Regions from separate parts of the Mycobacterium botniense genome, predicted to be linked through region 1. Evidence: riboswitches for the same ligand, from Rfam matches in the RefSeq annotation. Region 1 holds a riboswitch; each other region holds the start of a gene.

Region 1 (6,345 bases):
CCGGTGGTGTTGTTCTTCTCCCGCGGCGGCTGGCTGACCGCGGTAGCGGCGGCGGTAATGGTGTGCTTTCATCTGGCGATCCTGACCGCGATCCCGATGGGGGTGCCGTTGGAGTGGAACGTGTTCATGATCTACGGCATCGGGGCGTTGTTCGTCGCGTACGCCAATCTCGGGCTCAGCAACCTGAAACAGCCTGTTCCGCTGGCCGTTTTGTTCGTTGTGATCACCGGGATCGTGATCGCGGGTAATCTGTTCCCGCGCAAGATCTCGTTCCTGCCGGGGATGCGCTATTACGCCGGCAACTGGGACACCACCCTGTGGTGTGTGAAACCTTCCGCCGACGAGAAGATCAACCGCGGCCTCGTCGCCATCGCCAGTATGCCGGCCGCCCAGCTAGAGCGGTACTACGGCAAGGAGCGAGCCCAGATTCCGATGTATCTCGGGTATGCCTTTCGCGCTATGAACACCCACGGCCGGGCCCTGTTCACGTTGGCCCATCGCGCCATGGCCGGGGAGAACGAGGACGACTATGTCATCACCGACGGCGAACGGATCTGCAGCACCGCGATCGGTTGGAACTTCGGCGACGGCCACATGCATAACGAGCAGCTGATCGCCGCGATGCAGGAGCGCTGCCATTTCGAACCCGGGGAAGTGCGGGTTGTGCTGCTGGATGCCCAGCCGATTCACCGTCAAACCCAGGAGTACCGGTTAGTCGACGCCGCCACCGGCGAATTCGAGCGGGGCTATGTGCGGGTGGCCGATATGGTGACCCGCCAGCCGTGGGAGGACGACCTACCGGTGCACGTGCTGTCCACTTCTGCTGTCGATGCGGGCGGCAGCGATTAGGGCAGGTCCACCCCATCGCGCGCCGAGCGTGCAACTGTGGCGAGGTTCGACGATTTTTCCGCCGCCAGTGCACGCTGGGCGAACCGTGCGATCAGATGTCGGCCCGCACCTGTGCGGCCGCGGCGACCATATTGCGCAGCGACGCCGTCACCTCGTCGACGGTTCGGGTCTTCAACCCGCAGTCGGGGTTAACCCACAACCGTTCGGCCGGCACTGCTCTCAGCGCGGCACGCAGCGAGTTCGCGATCTCATCGGTGCTTGGCACCCGCGGCGAATGAATATCGTAGACCCCGGGCCCCACGCTGTTGGAAAAGCCAGCCTGGTTGAGGTCGTCGAGCACTTCCATATGCGAGCGGGCCGCTTCGATCAGCGTGACATCGGCGTCCAGCTCCGCGATAGCGCCGATGACCTCACCGAACTCCGAATAGCACAGGTGTGTCTGGATCTGGGTGGAGTCGGAGACCCCCGAGGTCGCCAGCCGGAAGGCGCCCACCGCCCACTGCAGGTACGCGTCCTGCTCGGCCCGGCGCAGCGGCAGCAGCTCCCGCAGCGCAGGCTCATCGACCTGGATGATGGCGATACCCGCCCGCTCCAGATCCACCGTCTCATCGCGAATCGCCAGGGCGATCTGATACGCGGTATCGGCCAGCGGCTGGTCGTCGCGCACGAACGACCACGCCAGGATCGTCACCGGCCCGGTCAGCATGCCCTTGACCGGCTTGCCGGTCAGCGACTGCGCGTAGGTGATCCACTCGACCGTCATCGGGTGCGGCCGCGACACGTCGCCGTAGAGGATCGGCGGGCGGACACAGCGGGTGCCGTAGGACTGCACCCAGCCGTTGTCGGTGGCGAAGAAACCGTCGAGCTGCTCGGCGAAGTATTGGACCATATCGTTGCGTTCGGGTTCGCCGTGAACCAGCACATCCAGGCCAAGCCGTTCCTGGAGCGCGATGACTTCGGCGATCTCAGTCTTCATCCGCCGCTCATATTCCTCCCGGTCGATCTCGCCGTTCCGCAGCGCCGCGCGGGCTTTGCGGATCGCCGGGGTCTGCGGGAACGAGCCGATCGTGGTGGTCGGCAGGGGCGGCAAGTGCAACCGGGCGTTTTGGCTCTCACGACGCTCAGCGGCGTTGCCGCGTTTGGTGCCCGAGGCCATGAGCGTGTCGATGCGGGCGCGGATCTGCTCGTTGTGCAGGCGGGGATCCGAGCGGCGCGACGCCACCGCAGCATTGGAGGCCGCGATCTCGTCGGCCACCGCGTCGCGTCCCTCGCGCAGCGCACGCGCCAGCACCACGACTTCACGCACTTTTTCAGCGCCGAACGCCAACCAGCTGCGCAAGTTGTCGTCCAGCGCGCCACTGGTTTCCAAAGCCAGCGAGTACGGCACATGCAGGGTGGAGCATGACGTCGAGACCGCGAGGTTGCCCACCGAGCCCAGCAACGTGGCCAGGCGGCTCAGCGCCGCCTCCACGTCGGTACGCCACACATTGCGCCCGTCGACGATGCCGGCCACCACAAGCTTGCCGGCCAGCTCCGGGATCGCGGCCACGGGGGCGCCGCCCCCGGCGACCAGGTCAACGCCGATGGCCTCAACGGGTGTGCGCGCCAGCGCGGGCAGCGCAGCGCCCGGGTCGCCGAAATAGGTGGCCACATGGATACCGGGCCGGTCGGTCAGCGACCCCAGCGTGGTATAGACGCGCTCGGCCAGCGCGGCCGCGCCGGCATGCATATCGGTCACCAGCACCGGTTCGTCGAGCTGCACCCAGGCGGCGCCGGCCCCGGCGAGCAGCGACAGCAGCTCGGAGTAGAGCGGCACCACCTCGTCCAACCGCTCGATCGGCGCACCCGCACCGTCCACCGGCTTGCTCAGCAGCAGGAACGTGAGCGGGCCGATGAGCACCGGGCGTGCGGGAATTCCCTGCGCTAGCGCTTCTTTCAGCTCAGCGAGCACCTTGCCCGGGTGCAGCGTGAATTGGGTGCCCGGGCCGATCTCCGGAACCAGGTAGTGGTAGTTGGTATCGAACCACTTGGTCATCTCCAGCGGCGCGACCTCATCGGTGCCCCGCGCCGCCGCGAAGTAGCGGTCCAGCTCATCGGAAAGATGCGCCACCCGCGCCGGCAGCGCCCCCAGCAGGACCGCGGTGTCGAGCATCTGGTCGTAGTAGGAAAACGTGTTCACCGGCACGGAATCCAGCCCGGCGCCGGCTAGATCCGACCAGGTGTCGCGGCGCAGGGCGGCAGCAACGGATTCCAGCTCCGAGCGGCTGGTTCGCCCCGCCCAGAAACCCTCGATGGCGCGTTTGAGTTCGCGGCGCGGGCCGATGCGCGGGGAGCCGGTGACGGTAGCGGTGAAAGGTTGAGCAGTCATCAGTTCGTCCTTCATCTGCGATGAGTGGTCATCGCCGGCGGACGCACAGCCGATCCGGTCGCGGTGCGCGCCTCGACGCGCGATCCCACCCGGGACGGCCAGACGCCCATTCCTCGAGGCGATGAGCCGCCGGACGCGGTGCGCCCGGCACAGCTGGCAGGTCTTCGGACTCACAGGCACGCACCCGGTGGTGCTCCTAATAGCCGTCGCTTCCCAGTCGCTGACCAGTGCAGATGACGGCGGTCGTTCCTGTTTACCGCTGCGGGACAGTCCCGGATTCGCACCGGGTTCCCTCTCACAAGACATCACGTCTTGCTCGATGCCGGCAGTGCCCGGCGGCGCGGCCGGCAGACCAGCTGCGTCTCTGAGATTACCCGGCCGGTCGACATGGCAATCGCGACCCACCGGCCGGCGCGTGCGGCGGTGTCGACGGCGAGCGGGCAGCCTCTCGGGCCGGCCGGCGCAGCGGAGTCGATGACCCCAATGGCGAACCGCCACGCGCGCTGGTCGAGAATCGATTCATGACCTTGGTTGGAAGGTCACCGTCGAAGGAGATAGTTCCATGGCCGAAGCCGTAATCGTCGAGGCGGTGCGGTCCCCGATCGGCAAGCGCAACGGCGCGCTCTCGGGGGTGCATCCTGCGGATTTGTCCGCGCAAGTGCTCAACGGACTAGTCGAAAAGGCCGGTGTCGACCCGGAAATCGTCGACGACGTGATCTGGGGCTGTGTCATGCAAGCCGGTGAACAGGCCCTCGACATCGCCCGCACCGCATTGCTCTCGGCGGGCTGGCCTGAGACCGTCCCGGGTGTGACCGTCGACCGCCAATGCGGGTCCAGCCAGCAGTCGGTGCACTTCGCCGCCGCTGGGGTGGTGGCCGGCCACTACGACGTGGTTGTCGCGGGCGGGGTCGAGTCGATGTCGCGGGTACCGATGGGTTCCTCGCTGGCTAACGGCGGCAGGCCTTACCCGGACGCTTTCCTGCAGCGGTACCACCGGGTGATCCCCAACCAGGGCATCGGTGCCGAGATGATCGCCGAACGCTGGGGCTTCGACCGCACCACACTGGACGAGTTCTCTCTCGGTTCACACGAAAAAGCTGCCGCAGCACAAGATTCCGGTGCTTTCGACGATCAGATCGTCGCGATCAAGGATCAGGACGGCAACGTCGTGCTCAAGGACGAAGGCATCCGCCGCGGCACCACAATCGAGAAAATGGCCGAGCTGAAGCCGGCGTTCAAAGAAGACGGAGTGATCCACGCCGGCAATTCCAGCCAGATCTCCGACGGTGCGGCGGCACTGCTGTTCATGTCAGCGGAGAAAGCCAAGTCGTTGGGTCTCAAACCGCTCGCCAAGGTGCACACCGCGACACTGGCCGGGGCTGACCCGGTGATCATGTTGACCGCTCCGATCCCGGCGACCCAGAAGGTGCTCCAGAAATCCGGTTTGAAGCTCGAAGACATCGGCGTGTTCGAGGTCAACGAGGCGTTCGCCCCGGTGCCGCTGGCCTGGCTGGCCGACATCGGCGCCGACGAAAAGAAACTCAACCCCAACGGCGGGGCGATCGCACTGGGCCACCCGCTCGGCGGATCGGGGGCCCGCATCATGACGACATTGCTCTACCACATGCGCGACAAGGGAATCCGCTACGGCTTGCAGACCATGTGCGAGGGCGGGGGCCAGGCCAACGCCACGATTGTGGAGCTGCTGTGACCGAAGCGGTCGCCCAACCCGCGGCGCTCATCGAGCGCCGCGGCAATGTCATGGTCATCACGATCAACCGGCCGGAAGCCCGCAATGCGGTCAACAGCGCTGTGAGCATTGCCGTGGGCGACGCGCTCGAAGAAGCCCAGCACGACGCCGAGGTGCGCGCGGTGGTGATCACCGGCGCCGGCGAGAAAGCCTTCTGCGCCGGAGCGGATCTGAAAGCGATCGCCCGCCGTGAAAACCTCTACCACCCCGACCACGGGGAGTGGGGCTTCGCCGGATACGTGCACCACTTCATCGACAAGCCCACCATCGCCGCGGTCAACGGGACCGCATTGGGCGGCGGCACCGAGCTGGCGCTGGCCAGCGACCTGGTGGTGGCCGAGGAGCGGGCCCAGTTCGGGCTGCCCGAGGTCAAACGTGGGCTGATCGCGGGCGCCGGCGGGGTGTTCCGCATCGTGCACCAGCTACCCCGCAAGGTGGCGCTGGAAATGTTGCTCACCGGCGAGCCGATGAGCGCCGCCGACGCCGCCCGATGGGGTTTGATCAACCAGGTCGTCCCCGACGGCACGGTGTTAGATGCCGCGCTGAGGCTAGCTGAGCGCATCACCGTGAATGCGCCGCTGTCGGTGCAGGCCAGCAAACGGATCGCCTACGGTGCCGACGACGGGGTTATTCCCGATGAAGAGCCGGGATGGGCTCGCACGACAAGGGAATTCGCCACGCTGCTCAGGTCCGAGGACGCCAAGGAAGGCCCGCGGGCATTTGCCGAGAAACGACAGCCGGTGTGGAAGGCGCGGTGAGGCCAGATCCCGGCGGGCCGAACTGCGGGGATTGCGTGCACCGTCGTTTGCGTTACCTGACCTACCGTTACCTGCCAACCGGTTTGCGGCCCATCACCACAGGCCGGACTCCGTAGCGCGGAAGCGCGCCGCCCACACCGTGGCCGCCGCCACTGGCCGCCGGAAGCCCCGGCATCGCGGTGGTTGTGGCATTCGGGATGGCGCGAACGTGGCTGACCGGAAGTGGTGGAGCGAGCGGGCGGATCGTTCCGGTCGCGGCCGCCCCCGTCCAGGTATGCGGAACCGAGAGCGTCCCGATCGACGTCGCCCGGCGCAGACCTGCCAATACCGGCACGCCAGCCACACCTGCCGGGTTCGCTGATCCCTGCGCGCCCAACCCCGCCGGGCCCGCTGAGCCCATGGCGCCGGCGGGGAGACCGGGCCCACCCAACGCAGCGGACCCCAACGCCGGCAGCCCCTTGCCGCCGCCGGCGGCGGTCGATATCAGAGACCTCCCCATGTTCGCCATCGACATCCCCCTCATCGGCATCATCGACATAATCGACATCGGGTAGAGAACCGATTTCGCCGAGTCGAACCAGGACAGCGCCGACGCCGGGGACGTTGACGACCCCAAACCC
Region 2 (6,345 bases), on a different contig from region 1:
GTGGGAGTCCACAGCGCGGGCGGCCCCGCGCAGGCCGGCCAATAAACCTCTGCGAGGTGGCCAGTCACTGCAGGTATCGCGAAATCCGCTGTAGTGACTGGCCACTGGCCGTCTAACCTCTCAGCCACAATCCGGGTCCGGCTGCCAGCGGGCTTCGATGTTGGCCAGCTTCCAGTAAGCGACCGCTCCCACCCAGGTAAGCACGAAGAGTCCAACAATCACCAAACCGGCTGTGTTGAGGTCGATGACGCTGATCCAGTTGACGATGGGGTTGGCCCAGTGGAAATCGTCGTGCAAGATCGAAACCAGTTCGATCGACCCGATCAGTAACGCGACTGCGATCGAAAGCCCTGTCACCGCAAGGTTGTAGTAGATCTTGCGGATTGGCTGCACAAAAGCCCAGTCGTAGGCCACCGTCATCAGGACACCGTCAGCCGTGTCCATCAGACTCATGCCGGCCGCAAATAGCAACGGCAGCACCAGCACCGCATACCAGGGCAGACCGGCGGCGGCCCCGGTGCCCGCCAGCGCCAGCACGGCGACCTCGGTCGCGGTGTCGAACCCCAGCCCGAACAGCACACCAACCGGATAGATTTGTGCTGGGCGCTTGATGCGATTCATCACTGGATGCAGCAGGCGTGCTAAAAACCCCCGGTCATTGAGGGCTGCTTCGAGTTCGGCGTCGCAGTAGCATCCGCGACGGAGTTTGACGAACGCCCGGGAAATTCCCCTCAACGTGACGATGTTCGTGGCTGCGATGAGGTAGAGAAACAGCCCGGAGGCCAAGGTTCCAGCGAACCCGAGTGCGTGCCGGGCCGGTGAATTGCGGTCAACGAGCGCATCCACCGCATGGGCGCCGGCCACGACGAGCACGGCCATGACCAGCACGATGGTGGAATGACCCATCGCAAACCAGAACCCGACAGACGTCGGTTTGCCACGGTGGCCCGATTCGGTTGCGCGTGACCCGGCTCCTTCTCGCACCGCCGGACCGGCCGCATTGTCGCTGTCCGTCATCAGTTTGCGAGTTGTGTTGTCGATAGCAGCGATATGGTCCGCGTCGAAAGCATGCCGCAGACCGAACAGGTAGGCCGACAGGCCCAGGCCGACCCCGAAAATCCCGGAACCGACCTGGTAGTGCCGCGGCACGATGATCCACAGCAAAGTGGCGAAACCCACGACGTGCATGGCGGCAATCACCCCCAGCAGCAGCGCGACACCGGCACGGTCGCGACAATCCCACGTCGAGGTCAACCGGGAGAATTCAGCCCAACGGCCAACGGGATACCGGGCGGCTCGGCGTGCAGCCGCACGACGATACCCAGGGGAAAAATTCGATGATGCCCGAGAAGGCATGAACCAACCGCCTTTCAGGGATTGCGCGTCCCCATCTGCGAGGTGTGCCGGGGAGGTCTGGCTTCCAGCGCCGAAACACTGGTCACAGTGGCGCGACCGCACCGGAATTGCACCGGTTTCCCCGCCGTCACACGATTGCCCCGGCAGACGCTATCTGCTGCGCGGCACCTTGTCGAGCATCCTATTCGGACAGCGCTGCGCCGGTGGTGTTACTAATCTGAGCGACGCGGCTCACCCGCCGTTTTCAACAGCCGGCGGCTTGGGGCGGGGTAAATTAGCGCTGCACCGCAATCAGCGCGAACACCTGCTTCGCAATCTGTAACATCCACGCGGTCACGGTCGGGCCGTGGTCTCGCAACCAGGTCAGCTGAAAGCTGACCACCCAAGGCTGGCCGGTCTTGTCCACCGCATACCAGCTGAACGTCAAATCACCGGGAAGACCGCCAGCTTTCGCGCCAACATACGGCCACGTATCGCGGTTCAGATCGACACCGGGTACGGAGGCCAGAATCTGCTTGACGGGCGCGGCTTCGCCGGACGACACCGTTTGCAGAGCAGCATGGACCCGGCAGATGTCCTCGGCGCTGCCGTACCACTCTGCACCGTAGCTAGACGCCGGGGTATGGGCACGGGCTGGATCAGGTTGGTAAGGACGAGAATTCGCTTGCTGTAACAACTGGGCACGCAATTGCGGGGGAGCGTGACTCCACTGGGCGCGAAGATCCGGCTCACCCCAACCCACTGAGAAGAGCTCGTACATCGTGGGAAATGGCATCATACTGGCCGGATCGTGGTGACCGGCGGCGACTAGAGCCTTCTCGACAGCATGGGTGCCCACCTTCTCGATCAGCAGGTCAGTCGCCATGTTGTCACTGGTGGCGATCATCCTTTCGGCAGCTGTGCGAATCGAAACATGTTCTCCTACCGGAAGGTCCACACCTGACGACCCGACAGCTTTGCTTTTGGCGGTGACCGTGAGCTGGTCATCCCAAGACACCGTGCCGTTTTTTATCGCGTCAGCCACGGCGTAGAGCACATACAACTTGAAAATCGATGCCAGCGGCAGTGACTGAGCTGTATTGGTCCCTGCCAGCCGTTCGCAACGACCATCGTGGACCTTGGCGACTTGGTAGGAATAACGGGCACCGGTTTTGGCCAGTGTGGAGTCGACGTCATGCCATGAGGTGATCGTGGGCGGGCTGGTGGTGACGTCGAACCCGTCAACGAGCCGATCCTCGCCGGTGTGGATCCTGATGTCCTGCCGGGCGCCGTAGGAGGTGATCAGATGCAGCGTCGCCGCGCCGGCGGTGATGTCGATACTGTCGATGGTGAAAGGGCGGTCCCACCACAGGGCTTCCATCGCTCGTTGAACCGATTCGACCATCGCGGGCGCGGCCAGGGTCCGCACCCCCACCTCGCCGATCGGCCAGTCGGAATTAAGCATGTCCATGGTCTGCTGGGCGCGCAGACCGGGCGGGGTCCTGGTGTCGATCCGCACCCCGGCGCCCGCCGCATTCGCCGGCGTCGAAGGGGGTGAAGCACAACCTGCGAGCAAAGTGGCGACCGATGCGACGACTGCCGAAGCCACCGCACCGGCCGGCATCGGCCCGCGGCTACGCCGACGCGCCGGTGCCGGCAACGTCCAACACAACCTCGAATTCCAGCAGCGACGCCCCAGTCGCTACCGGGTTTGCCCGATGCCCGGCGTGGGCTTCGATGGCCGGCCCCGTTGCCCACGCTTGGAAGGCCTCGTCGGACTCCCATTGTGTCACCACGAAGTACCGGTCTTCGCCCTTGACGGGTCGCAACAACTGAAAGCCGAGGAAGCCCGGCGCGTTCTCGACGGCGTGTGCGCGATGGGCGAACCGTTTTTCCAGTTCAGGCCCAGCGCCGGGGGGTACCTCGATTGCGTTGATCTTCACGACTGGCATGGCGCTAGGCTACCGTGCGCCAACGGCTGCCCGCCGATGCATACCGCGAAGCTGGTCAGGGGGAGCCCGTTGCGCAAGATAGAACCATGCCCGCCAATCTGCTGACCTGCCGCGGTGGACAAGGCGAGCCCCTGGTACTGGTCCATGGGCTGATGGGACGCGGCAGCACCTGGTCGCGGCAGCTGCCCTGGCTGACCCGGCTGGGCACGGTGTACACCTACGACGCACCGTGGCACCGGGGCCGTGATGTTCTTGGCCCCTACCCGATCAGCACCGAACGTTTCGTCGCTGACTTGGCCGACGCGGTGATTGCGCTGGGCATGCCTGCCCGGTTGGTCGGGCATTCGATGGGTGCCCTGCACTCGTGGTGCCTGGCCGCCGAACGTCCCGACTTGGTTTCGGCATTGGTGATTGAAGATATGGCGCCGGACTTCCGGGGCCGCACCACCGGCCCGTGGGAGCCGTGGTTACATGCTCTGCCGGTGGAATTTGATTCTGCGGAAGCTATATTCGCAGAATTCGGGCCGGTCGCCGGCCGGTATTTTCTGGAATCGTTCGACCGCAGCGCTTCGGGGTGGCGGCTGCACGGTCATGTCGAACGCTGGATCGAGATTGCCGCTGAATGGGGCACCCGCGACTACTGGGCACAATGGGAGGCTGTGCGCTCGCCGGCGCTGCTCATCGAGGCCGGCAACTCCGTCACGCCGCCGGGACAGATGCGTCAGATGAAGGAAACAGGTTACTGCGCAAGGTATTTATATGTTCCCGAGGCTGGTCACCTGATCCATGATGAGGCGCCGCAGATATACCGGCAGGCAGTGCAATCCTTCTTGACGTCGCTCTAACCCTCTTCGCCGGCCAGTGCGAACTGCCCGCGTGCGGTGCGGGTAATCAAGCCATCGGCCAGCAGCGATTCCAGCGCCCGCTCGCGCTGGTCAGTATCAGCGAGCCACGCCATGTCCAGCTCCGCCTTTGTCACAGGAGAATCCCTGGTGCGCAGCACATCCAGTAGCCGACCGCGGACCTGCCGGTCGGTTCCCGCGTACCCCTGTACCCGACGCGCTGCCCCGCGCGCGGGAGGATAACCGGCGCTGCGCCAGCTGCAGTTGCTCAGCGGGCACAAGTCGCACCGCGGTGCCCGGGCAGCGCACACCGTCGCTCCGAGTTCCATCAGGGCGGCCGAAAACGTCGGCGCTGATTCGCCATCGGGCAGTAACGCTATAACGTCGGCATGGTCGCGAGCCGCCGATGGTGCTGCGGCGTCGGCTCTCCCGTGCACCGCGCGGGCGATCACCCTGCGCACATTGGTGTCGACGACCGGCACCGGCTTGCGGTAGGCGAAACAGGCCACCGCCCGTGCGGTATAGCTGCCGACACCGGGCAGCGTCATCAGGGTTTCCACGTCGTCGGGAACCACATCAGCGTAGTCGCGCGCGATCACGATCGCGCACTGGTGCAGGCGCTTGGCCCGCATCGGGTAGCCCAGTTTTCCCCACGCGCGCAGCACATCGGCCAGAGTGGCCGCTGCCGTTGCCGACGCGGTGGGCCAGCGCCGCACCCATTCCCGCCACACCGGAACCACCCGGGCCACCGGGGTCTGCTGCAACATGAACTCGCTGACGAGAATCTGCCATGCGCTTACCCCGGGATCCCGCCACGGCAGGTCCCGTCGTGCACGGCCGTACCAGTCCAGCAGTTCCTGCGGTGAAATGGTCATCGACCGGTGCGGCAGAATATGCGCCATGCCCGATACCAATGCGGTGAGCGTGTGGAAAGCACTCCACGAGGGTAACGAGCGCTTCGTTGCCGGCAAGCCATTACATCCCCGTCAAAGCGTCGAACACCGGGCCACTCTGGCCGGCGGGCAGCACCCAGCAGTGGCGGTTTTGGGTTGCGCCGATAGCCGGGTGGCCGCTGAGATGATCTTCGACCAGGGCCTGGGTGACATGTTCGTGGTGCGCACGGCGGGGCATGTCATCGATTCAGCGGTGCTGGGCTCGGTGGAGTATGCGGTGTCGGTGCTGAATGTCCCGTTGATCGTTGTCCTCGGCCACCAAAGCTGCGGTGCCGTCATGGCCACATTGACTGCGCTCGAAGACGGTACTGTGCCATCTGGTTATGTGCGTGACGTGGTGGAGCGGGTAGCGCCGTCGATCCTGTTGGGCCGCCGCGACGGGCTGACTCGCGTTGATGAGTTCGAGACGCGACACGTCCATGAGACGGCGGCGCAGCTGATGGCGCGGTCGAACGTGATCGCCGAGCGGGTGGCGTCGGGCATTCTGGCGATTGTGGGGGTCACCTATCGCCTTTCCGACGGCCGGGCGGTGTTAAGTCATGTCATCGGCGATATCGGCGAAGGTCCCTACTGATCTAGCCGTCGCAGCCGGTCAACGGTAACGACCCGCCCCGAGCTCGACGCGTCGTGCGCCGGGCTTGGCTCGCACCACCGTCGGCGCGACCGATGACAGCCGCGACACGCCGGGAACGGTCGGACATGTCGGCGTGACCTGGGCTTACGGTGTGAACGTGCTGGATCTGGAACCGCATGGCCCGCTGCCGCCAGAAATCTACTGGCGGCGCAGGGGACTGGCGCTGGGCATCACGGTAGTTGTCATCGGAATCGTGGTCGCAGCGGTTGTCGCGCTGGTACACGGCAGTGCAGGTGCTAATACCAGTAATGCCGCCGCCAAGCCGGCCGCGTCGCCGGCTCCTCAGGGGGCGCCCCCGGCCCCCAAGCCGGAGGCTAAAACACCGGTAGTGCCGTCGGCGGGTCAAGGCTCGGCCTCCGCCGAAACGCCGACAGCTGCGGTGCAGCCGCCGCCGGTGCTCAAAGAGGGCGATGACTGTCCCGACTCGACGCTGGCTGTCAAGGGGTTAACCAACCAACCCCAATACGTCATCGGTGACCAGCCGAAATTCACGATGGTCGTCACCAACATCGGGCTGGTGGCGTGCAAACGCGATGTCGGAGCTGCCGTGCTCGCGGCCTACGTCTACTCGTTGGACAACAAGCGGTTGTGGTCCAATCTGGATTGCGCGCCATCGAATGAGACTCTGG
Region 3 (6,345 bases), on a different contig from region 1:
ATGGCGCCCGGTGACGCCTTCACCGGTCTGCAGACGACCGCTGACAGCAGTATCAGCGCAGACGCCTTCACCATTGGCGCTTTCACCTTTAACCCCATTCTGTCCAGCGGCGCCGTGGGTTATAACACGATCGATTTTCTTGGCGGCGCCCCGCCGCTGCTGGACCTCGGCGGGGGCATCATCGATGGCAGTTCTCTGCTCACCCAAGAGTTTGATGTGTACAGCGGCACCACCGAAGTCGGGTCAATCGACACCAATGAGATCGTGGCCACCTTCTTGGGCATGACCAGCACGGAGTTCACCGTCACCAGTGCCACTCCGGCCAGTGGGGAAACCACCGCAGACCTGCCGGCGGTAGGAACGGTATACGACGTGTTCAACGTGTCCCCGCTGGGCATCGGCGACGATGAGATCGTCTACATTGCCACCCCGACAAGCGCTACCGAGACCCTGGTGACGCCGACCGGCGACATCCCCCTCCCGGTCCCCTTCAATGCCGCCATCGGACCCGACATGGGCACCGCGTTGGCTGCTCTGTCAGCGAACCAACCGTACGACAGCGTCATCAGTCCCCTCGCCTTCACCATCGACGGCCTCACCTTCGCCCCCGAATCGTCTACCGGAGCATTAGCCACAGCCTTCAACGCAGTGCCTATCACGGTTACTGCCCCGGCGCTGGTCCCGTTGGACCTGCAGATCGGCGGCGGCTATGCGGACGGCTTCACCCTTGCGTCGCAAGAATTTTTCGTCTACGAAGGCAGCGGGTCAACTGCCACCAACATCGGGTCGCTGAACTCCATCGTGACCGTGACGAACCTCTTGGGCTTCACCAGCACGGAATTCACGGTCAGCAGCACCACCGAGGCCAGCGGGGCAACCACCGCCCCGCCGGCGGTGGGGACGGTCTACGACGTGTTCAAACTGGCCCCCGACATCGTCAACGTCTACAGCGCCACCCCGACCGGTGATGTCGCCGACACCCTGATAACGCCGTTGGGGCCGCTCTTCGACGTGAATCTGTTAATCCCTGGAATCGACGCCGCAGCGCCGCTCAACCCCGGCGACGCGATCCCCTCCGGACTTGATGTGGCGTCCGCGGCCGCGTCCGTTTTGGGGGCGCTCCTCCCCTTCTGACGCTGCGCTGACGTCAACGTCTGCCACTCAAGGTCGCCCCGCGGCTGCCGGCCCCGCCCACGGGCCGGCCCGTGCCCGTCGTCAGGCTGCGGGTTCGATGGTGACGTCCTGCGAGGGCATGGGTTTGGCGATGATCGGCGGGCTGCCGGGGACCGGCGGGTTGCGGTAGCCTCGCAGCCAATCCGCTCCCCGGGTGTGCCCGGGTCGCAGCGTCGCACCACGCCACGCGAGAGGAACCTGATGCCGCCCCTGCCCCACACGCCTCGCGTCGCTGACACCGTGCTGCTCACCCGCGAGGACGCCGGCTATCACCACGACCTGCATCGCCGCCAGCTGCAGATGATCGCGATCGGCGGCGCTATCGGCACGGGGCTGTTCCTGGGAGCCGGAGGACGGCTGGCGTCGGCGGGGCCGGGCTTATTCCTGGTCTACGGGATCTGCGGGAGTTTCGTATTCCTGATCTTGCGGGCGCTGGGCGAACTTGTGCTGCACCGCCCCTCGTCGGGCTCGTTCGTGTCCTACGCCCGCGAGTTCTACGGGGAGAAAGCGGCGTTCGTCGCGGGCTGGATGTATTTCCTGAACTGGGCGATGACCGGGATCGTGGACAGCACCGCGATCGCCAACTACCTGCATTACTGGAAAGCGTTAAACGCGGTGCCGCAGTGGGCCTTTGCGCTGATCGCCCTGATGGCGGTGGTGTCGGTGAACATGATCTCGGTGAAGGCCTTCGGCGAACTGGAGTTCTGGGCAGCGCTGATCAAGGTCGTGGCGCTGACCGCGTTCCTGGTGGTCGGGCTCGTCTTTGTGCTCGGGCGTTTCCAGGTCGACGGTCGCGACACCGGCTTCGGCCTGTGGAGCGATCACGGCGGGTTCTTGCCGACCGGGCTACTGCCTTTGGTGCTCGTCACTTCGGGAGTGGTGTTCGCTTATGCGGCCGTGGAGCTGATCGGCACCGCCGCCGGGGAGACCGCCGAACCGGAAAAGATCATGCCCCGGGCCATCAACGCGGTGGTGACCCGGATCGGGGTCTTCTATGTCGGGTCGGTCGCCCTGCTGGCGCTGCTGTTGCCCTACACCGCTTACCGCGCACATGAAAGCCCGTTCGTCACGTTTTTCTCCAAGATCGGTTTCACCGGCGCCGGCTCGGTGATGAACGTCGTGGTCCTCACCGCGGCGTTCTCCAGCCTGAACGCGGGACTGTATTCGACCGGCCGGATTTTGCGGTCGATGGCGGTCAACGGCAGCGGCCCGAAGTTCACCGCGCGGATGTCGCGCAACGGCGTACCCTATGCCGGCATCTTGCTGACCAGCACGATCGGGCTGTTCGGTGTCGTGCTCAACGCGGTCAAACCTGGCCAGGCCTTCGAGATTGTCCTCAACATCGCCGCTTTGGGCATCATGGCGGCCTGGGCCACGATCGTGGCTTGCCAGTTGCGGCTGTACCGGCTGACAAAGGCCGGCATCATGCAGCGGCCGCGATTCCGCATGCCGCTGGCTCCCTACAGCGGCTACCTCACCTTGGCTTTCCTGGCCGCTGTGCTCGTGTTGATGATGTTCGACGCCCAACGCGGCCCCTGGATCATTGCGACGCTGGGGATCGGAGTGCCGGCCCTCATCGGGGGCTGGTACCTGGTGCGGGACCGGGTGCAGGCCACCGCCGCGGAAATCCCCACCCACCCCGGCGACACTGCGACCGCGGCGGACATCGCAGCCGTGGCCGAGCTGCCGATCGCGGCGGACGGCCCGGCCACCGGGGATTTGCCGGTAGCCGCCAACCCGGCGGACCACAAGGACTGAGACCGGCCGGCCGCGGCGCCGCGCAGCCCGGCCGCTCAGGCGGCGCCGGGCACGCGACCAGTGGCGGACCGATCGTCAGCCGCGTGCCGCCCGCGCCAGCACCCGACGAGCGGTGCGTGACCGTCCTCACGGGCCCCAGGTGCCCGGCATCATCGGCATGTGCGGGCCGCTGCCGAATTCGTCGGGCAACGTGGTCAATCCCGCTGCGGCAGCGGCGGTCTGCTTAGCCGCGGTACCGGCAAAACCAAGCGGTTTCCCACCCTGATCTGAAGCCGTGACACTTTCTGGCTCCCGATTCAGGTATTCGTAGCCGCGCCCGCGTTCGTTGACCTGTGTCCGCCGGCGACGGTGCAGGTGTGCCTTCTCTGGGGGCGCCGCCGCGGCTGCCGGGGCCGCGGCGGCGGCGGGCTTCGACGCTATCTTCTTGACGCGGGAACCCGACGCGGTCTGCGAACCTATGCTCAGATCACCCACCAGGTAGGGGAAGGATCCCGGGCCTGCAGGTGGGGGCGGTGGCGGCGAAGCGCCGGGCACGGCGGGCGCGGAAGTCGCAGGCGGCGGTGGGGGCGGGGCCGGGGCTGTGACCGAAGCAGGGGTCGGATGTGGAAACAGCGGCGGGCTCGAGGCCGGGGTGAACGCCGCGGGCACCGGGATCGACACCGACGCCGGGTGCACCAGACCAACCAGTCCTGTCAAACCCGTGCAACCGCCGATGGCCCCCATGGGCGTGGCCAGCGCGGGAAACGCCGCACCCATCGGCAACAACGGAGTCGTCGTGGCCACAAAATACAGATACTGCAGCAGCTGAGTACTCCAGTCGAAGAAGACCTCGATCGCGTAAACCCCCGACGCGAACATCAACAGCGGCGTGTTATTCCCAATCGCCGCCACCACTCCTTCATACCCAGACCAGTAGATGCCGGGTAAGGACAGCAGAGATTCCGTTGCCCCAAGGAGGTTCAACGGTTGGCCGGTGGTGAAACTGGTGGGTGGACTGAGGATGTACGCGATCATCGCCTGCAGATTCGCAAGGCTCTCGAAGTCATAGAATGGTTCGCCGACATAGTAGGGCGGGCCGGTGAGCCGAGGGCCGAGAATCTGATCGATGAGCTGGTCCAGCTGTGCAAAGACGGTGAATATCGACTTCGCTGGAGAGGCCGGGTCGGAAGAGACTGGCGCAGCATCGGATTTCACGATCGAAGGTGCAGGCGTGGTCTGTGGCGTCGCCGCCACCGCCGCGTTGGTCACACCCTGGTAGGTGCTCATGACGGTGGCGGCCTGAACCCACATCCGCACATAGTCGGCTTCATTGAGCGCAATCGGAATGGTGTTGATCCCGAAGAAATTCGTGGCGACCAACGCCGCATGGACGGCGTGGTTGGCGGCTAGCTCCCCCAACGTCGGCATGGCCGCCAGCGCGGTGGTGTAGGCGCTGGCCGCGGTTTCGTGCTGAGCGGCCATCGCCGCGCTGTCGGCGCTGGCCTTTCTCAGCCACGCCAGATACGGGACATGAGCGGCCACATACGATTCCGCACTGCGCCCCGCCCAGGCTCCGGCCTGCACCGACGCCGTAACCGCGCCGAGTTCGTCGGCCGCCGAGGCGTATTCGGCGCTCAACGAATGCCACGCCCCGGCCGCTGTGAGGTACGATCCCGGCCCCGGGCCGCTGCTCAGCAACGCCGAATGCACCTCCGGTGGCGAGGACATCCAGATCGGCGCGGTCATCGCACGCCAGCCGCGTGCAGAGACGACCACGCCGTTCCGCCACGATCGACCCGATCCGGGCCAAGCGCGGCCCATAATGGATGGCGCAGACCGAAGTCACCAGATACCAGTCGGGCACGATTCACTGCGCCCGCCTTTTCGGCGACGCACCCGGGTTGCCGGTCTTTGCCGGCGCAGGGCGGGTCACACAAGGCTGCGGTGCATGGTGAAGGAGTCATCAAAACGCCCCTCAGTACGACGGGATGCTCGCCGCCCTACGAGACGTTTGGCCGCCGGAGCCGATCACGCGCCGTCAAAACGGCATCCGCTCGGCACCCGCTTACGGCGATCCGCCCAATCCACGAGGCGACGCGCTGCCGGACACGGCGCGCCCGGCACAACTGGCAGGTCTTCGGACTCGCAGGCCCACACCGAAAACGGTGCTCCTACTAACCGTCGCTTCCCAGCCCCAGACATCTGCCGCGGACCAGTGCTCCTGACGGCGGTCGTTCCTGCATACCGCTGCGGGACAGTCCCGGATTCGCACCGGGTTCCCTCTCACGGCGGACCCGTACCAGCATCCGCCGCTCGATGCCGTTGCCACACAGTGTGACCGCGGCAAACCAGTTGCGCACGACATACTACGTGCCCCGGCACCCCGTTGGTTTCCTCACCCCGGCTCGTCGATGTCGCGGCCGCTGGCGAGGTCGCTGCAGTCGACGACCTCCACGTCGCCGCGGGCGCGCAGGTAGGCGCCCGCACCGTGATCGCCGCTGATGCTGGCCAGGACGGTCGGCCAGTGGCGGCGGGCGATGACTACCGGATGACCGGGACGCGCGCCGAAATAGGCGCGTGCCAGCCCACTACCAGAGGCCAACGCCCGCTTAAGAACTCGCGCGATTACCGCGGGACCCACATCGGGGGTGTCGACGACGTGCAACACGGCGTAGGCCGCGTCGATCCGTTCGGCCTGGGTCAGCCCGGCGCGCACCGAGGCGCTCAGACCCTCCTGCCAGTCGGGCACGCTGACCACGGTGACCCCCGGCGGCGCCGGCACGGCAGCCGCCCCGACAACCACAATGACCTCGGTGCAGCCGCCGGAACGTAACGCCGTCACCGCGATATCCAGCCAGCCGTCGACCAGCACCTTGGGCATTCCGTAGCGGCGTCCGGCGCCGGCGGCTAACAGCACCCCGGCGATGCGGGGAGTCATGGCATCGGGTCGTGGTGAATGCGGCCATCCAGCTCAGTGAGTGGTCTGCCACCGCCGCCCCAGCAGCGCGCGATGATCTCCGCGGCGATCGACACCGCGGTCTCTTCCGGGGTGCGAGCACCCAGGTCCAGGCCGATCGGGCTGGCCAGCCGGCTCAGCTCGGCATCGGTCAGCCCCGCCGCGCGTAATCGGTTCAGCCGCTCATGGTGGGTGCGACGCGAGCCCATGGCACCGACGTAGCCGACATCGAGGCGCAACGCCACCCGCAGCAGCGGTACGTCGAATTTGGGGTCATGCGTGAGTACGCAGATCACGGTCCGGGCGTCGATCGCGCCCTGCTCGGCCTGCGCCGTCAGGTAGCGGTGCGGCCAGTCGATGACGACCTCATCGGCGGTGGGGAACCGCGCGGGTGTCGCAAAGATCGCCCGCGCGTCGCACACGGTCACCCGGTAGCCCAGAAAACTGCCCTGGCGGGCCAAGGCCGCGGCGAAGTCGAT

The links. Region 1 has a riboswitch for cobalamin ahead of metE (5-methyltetrahydropteroyltriglutamate--homocysteine S-methyltransferase). Riboswitches for the same ligand answer to the same signal wherever they lie in the genome.
Region 2: another riboswitch for cobalamin. It lies ahead of nicT (Nickel transporter NicT); the one in region 1 lies ahead of metE (5-methyltetrahydropteroyltriglutamate--homocysteine S-methyltransferase).
Region 3: another riboswitch for cobalamin. It lies ahead of G6N08_RS04490 (PPE domain-containing protein); the one in region 1 lies ahead of metE (5-methyltetrahydropteroyltriglutamate--homocysteine S-methyltransferase).

What each region holds. Positions count from the first base shown of each region.
Region 1 is NZ_BLKW01000004.1:281,738-288,082, forward strand. Features, by position in the region: gene G6N08_RS11485 (DUF3556 domain-containing protein) at 1-849, shown strand, start outside; gene metE (5-methyltetrahydropteroyltriglutamate--homocysteine S-methyltransferase) at 941-3,217, opposite strand; cobalamin riboswitch at 3,356-3,589, opposite strand; gene G6N08_RS11495 (thiolase family protein) at 3,780-4,928, shown strand; gene G6N08_RS11500 (crotonase/enoyl-CoA hydratase family protein) at 4,925-5,725, shown strand; gene G6N08_RS11505 (PPE family protein) at 5,793-6,345, opposite strand, start outside.
Region 2 is NZ_BLKW01000002.1:1,647,324-1,653,668, forward strand. Features, by position in the region: gene clpC1 (ATP-dependent protease ATP-binding subunit ClpC) at 1-45, shown strand, start outside; gene nicT (Nickel transporter NicT) at 121-1,254, opposite strand; cobalamin riboswitch at 1,390-1,515, opposite strand; gene G6N08_RS07665 (serine hydrolase) at 1,631-2,959, opposite strand; gene mhuD (mycobilin-forming heme oxygenase MhuD) at 2,970-3,287, opposite strand; gene G6N08_RS07675 (alpha/beta fold hydrolase) at 3,374-4,132, shown strand; gene G6N08_RS07680 (HhH-GPD family protein) at 4,129-5,031, opposite strand; gene G6N08_RS07685 (carbonic anhydrase) at 5,030-5,656, shown strand; partial or broken gene G6N08_RS07690 (hypothetical protein) at 5,814-6,345, shown strand, end outside.
Region 3 is NZ_BLKW01000002.1:894,953-901,297, forward strand. Features, by position in the region: gene G6N08_RS04480 (hypothetical protein) at 1-1,134, shown strand, start outside; gene G6N08_RS04485 (amino acid permease) at 1,375-2,931, shown strand; gene G6N08_RS04490 (PPE domain-containing protein) at 3,058-4,656, opposite strand; cobalamin riboswitch at 5,022-5,230, opposite strand; gene G6N08_RS04495 (nucleotidyltransferase family protein) at 5,306-5,848, opposite strand; gene G6N08_RS04500 (XdhC family protein) at 5,845-6,345, opposite strand, start outside.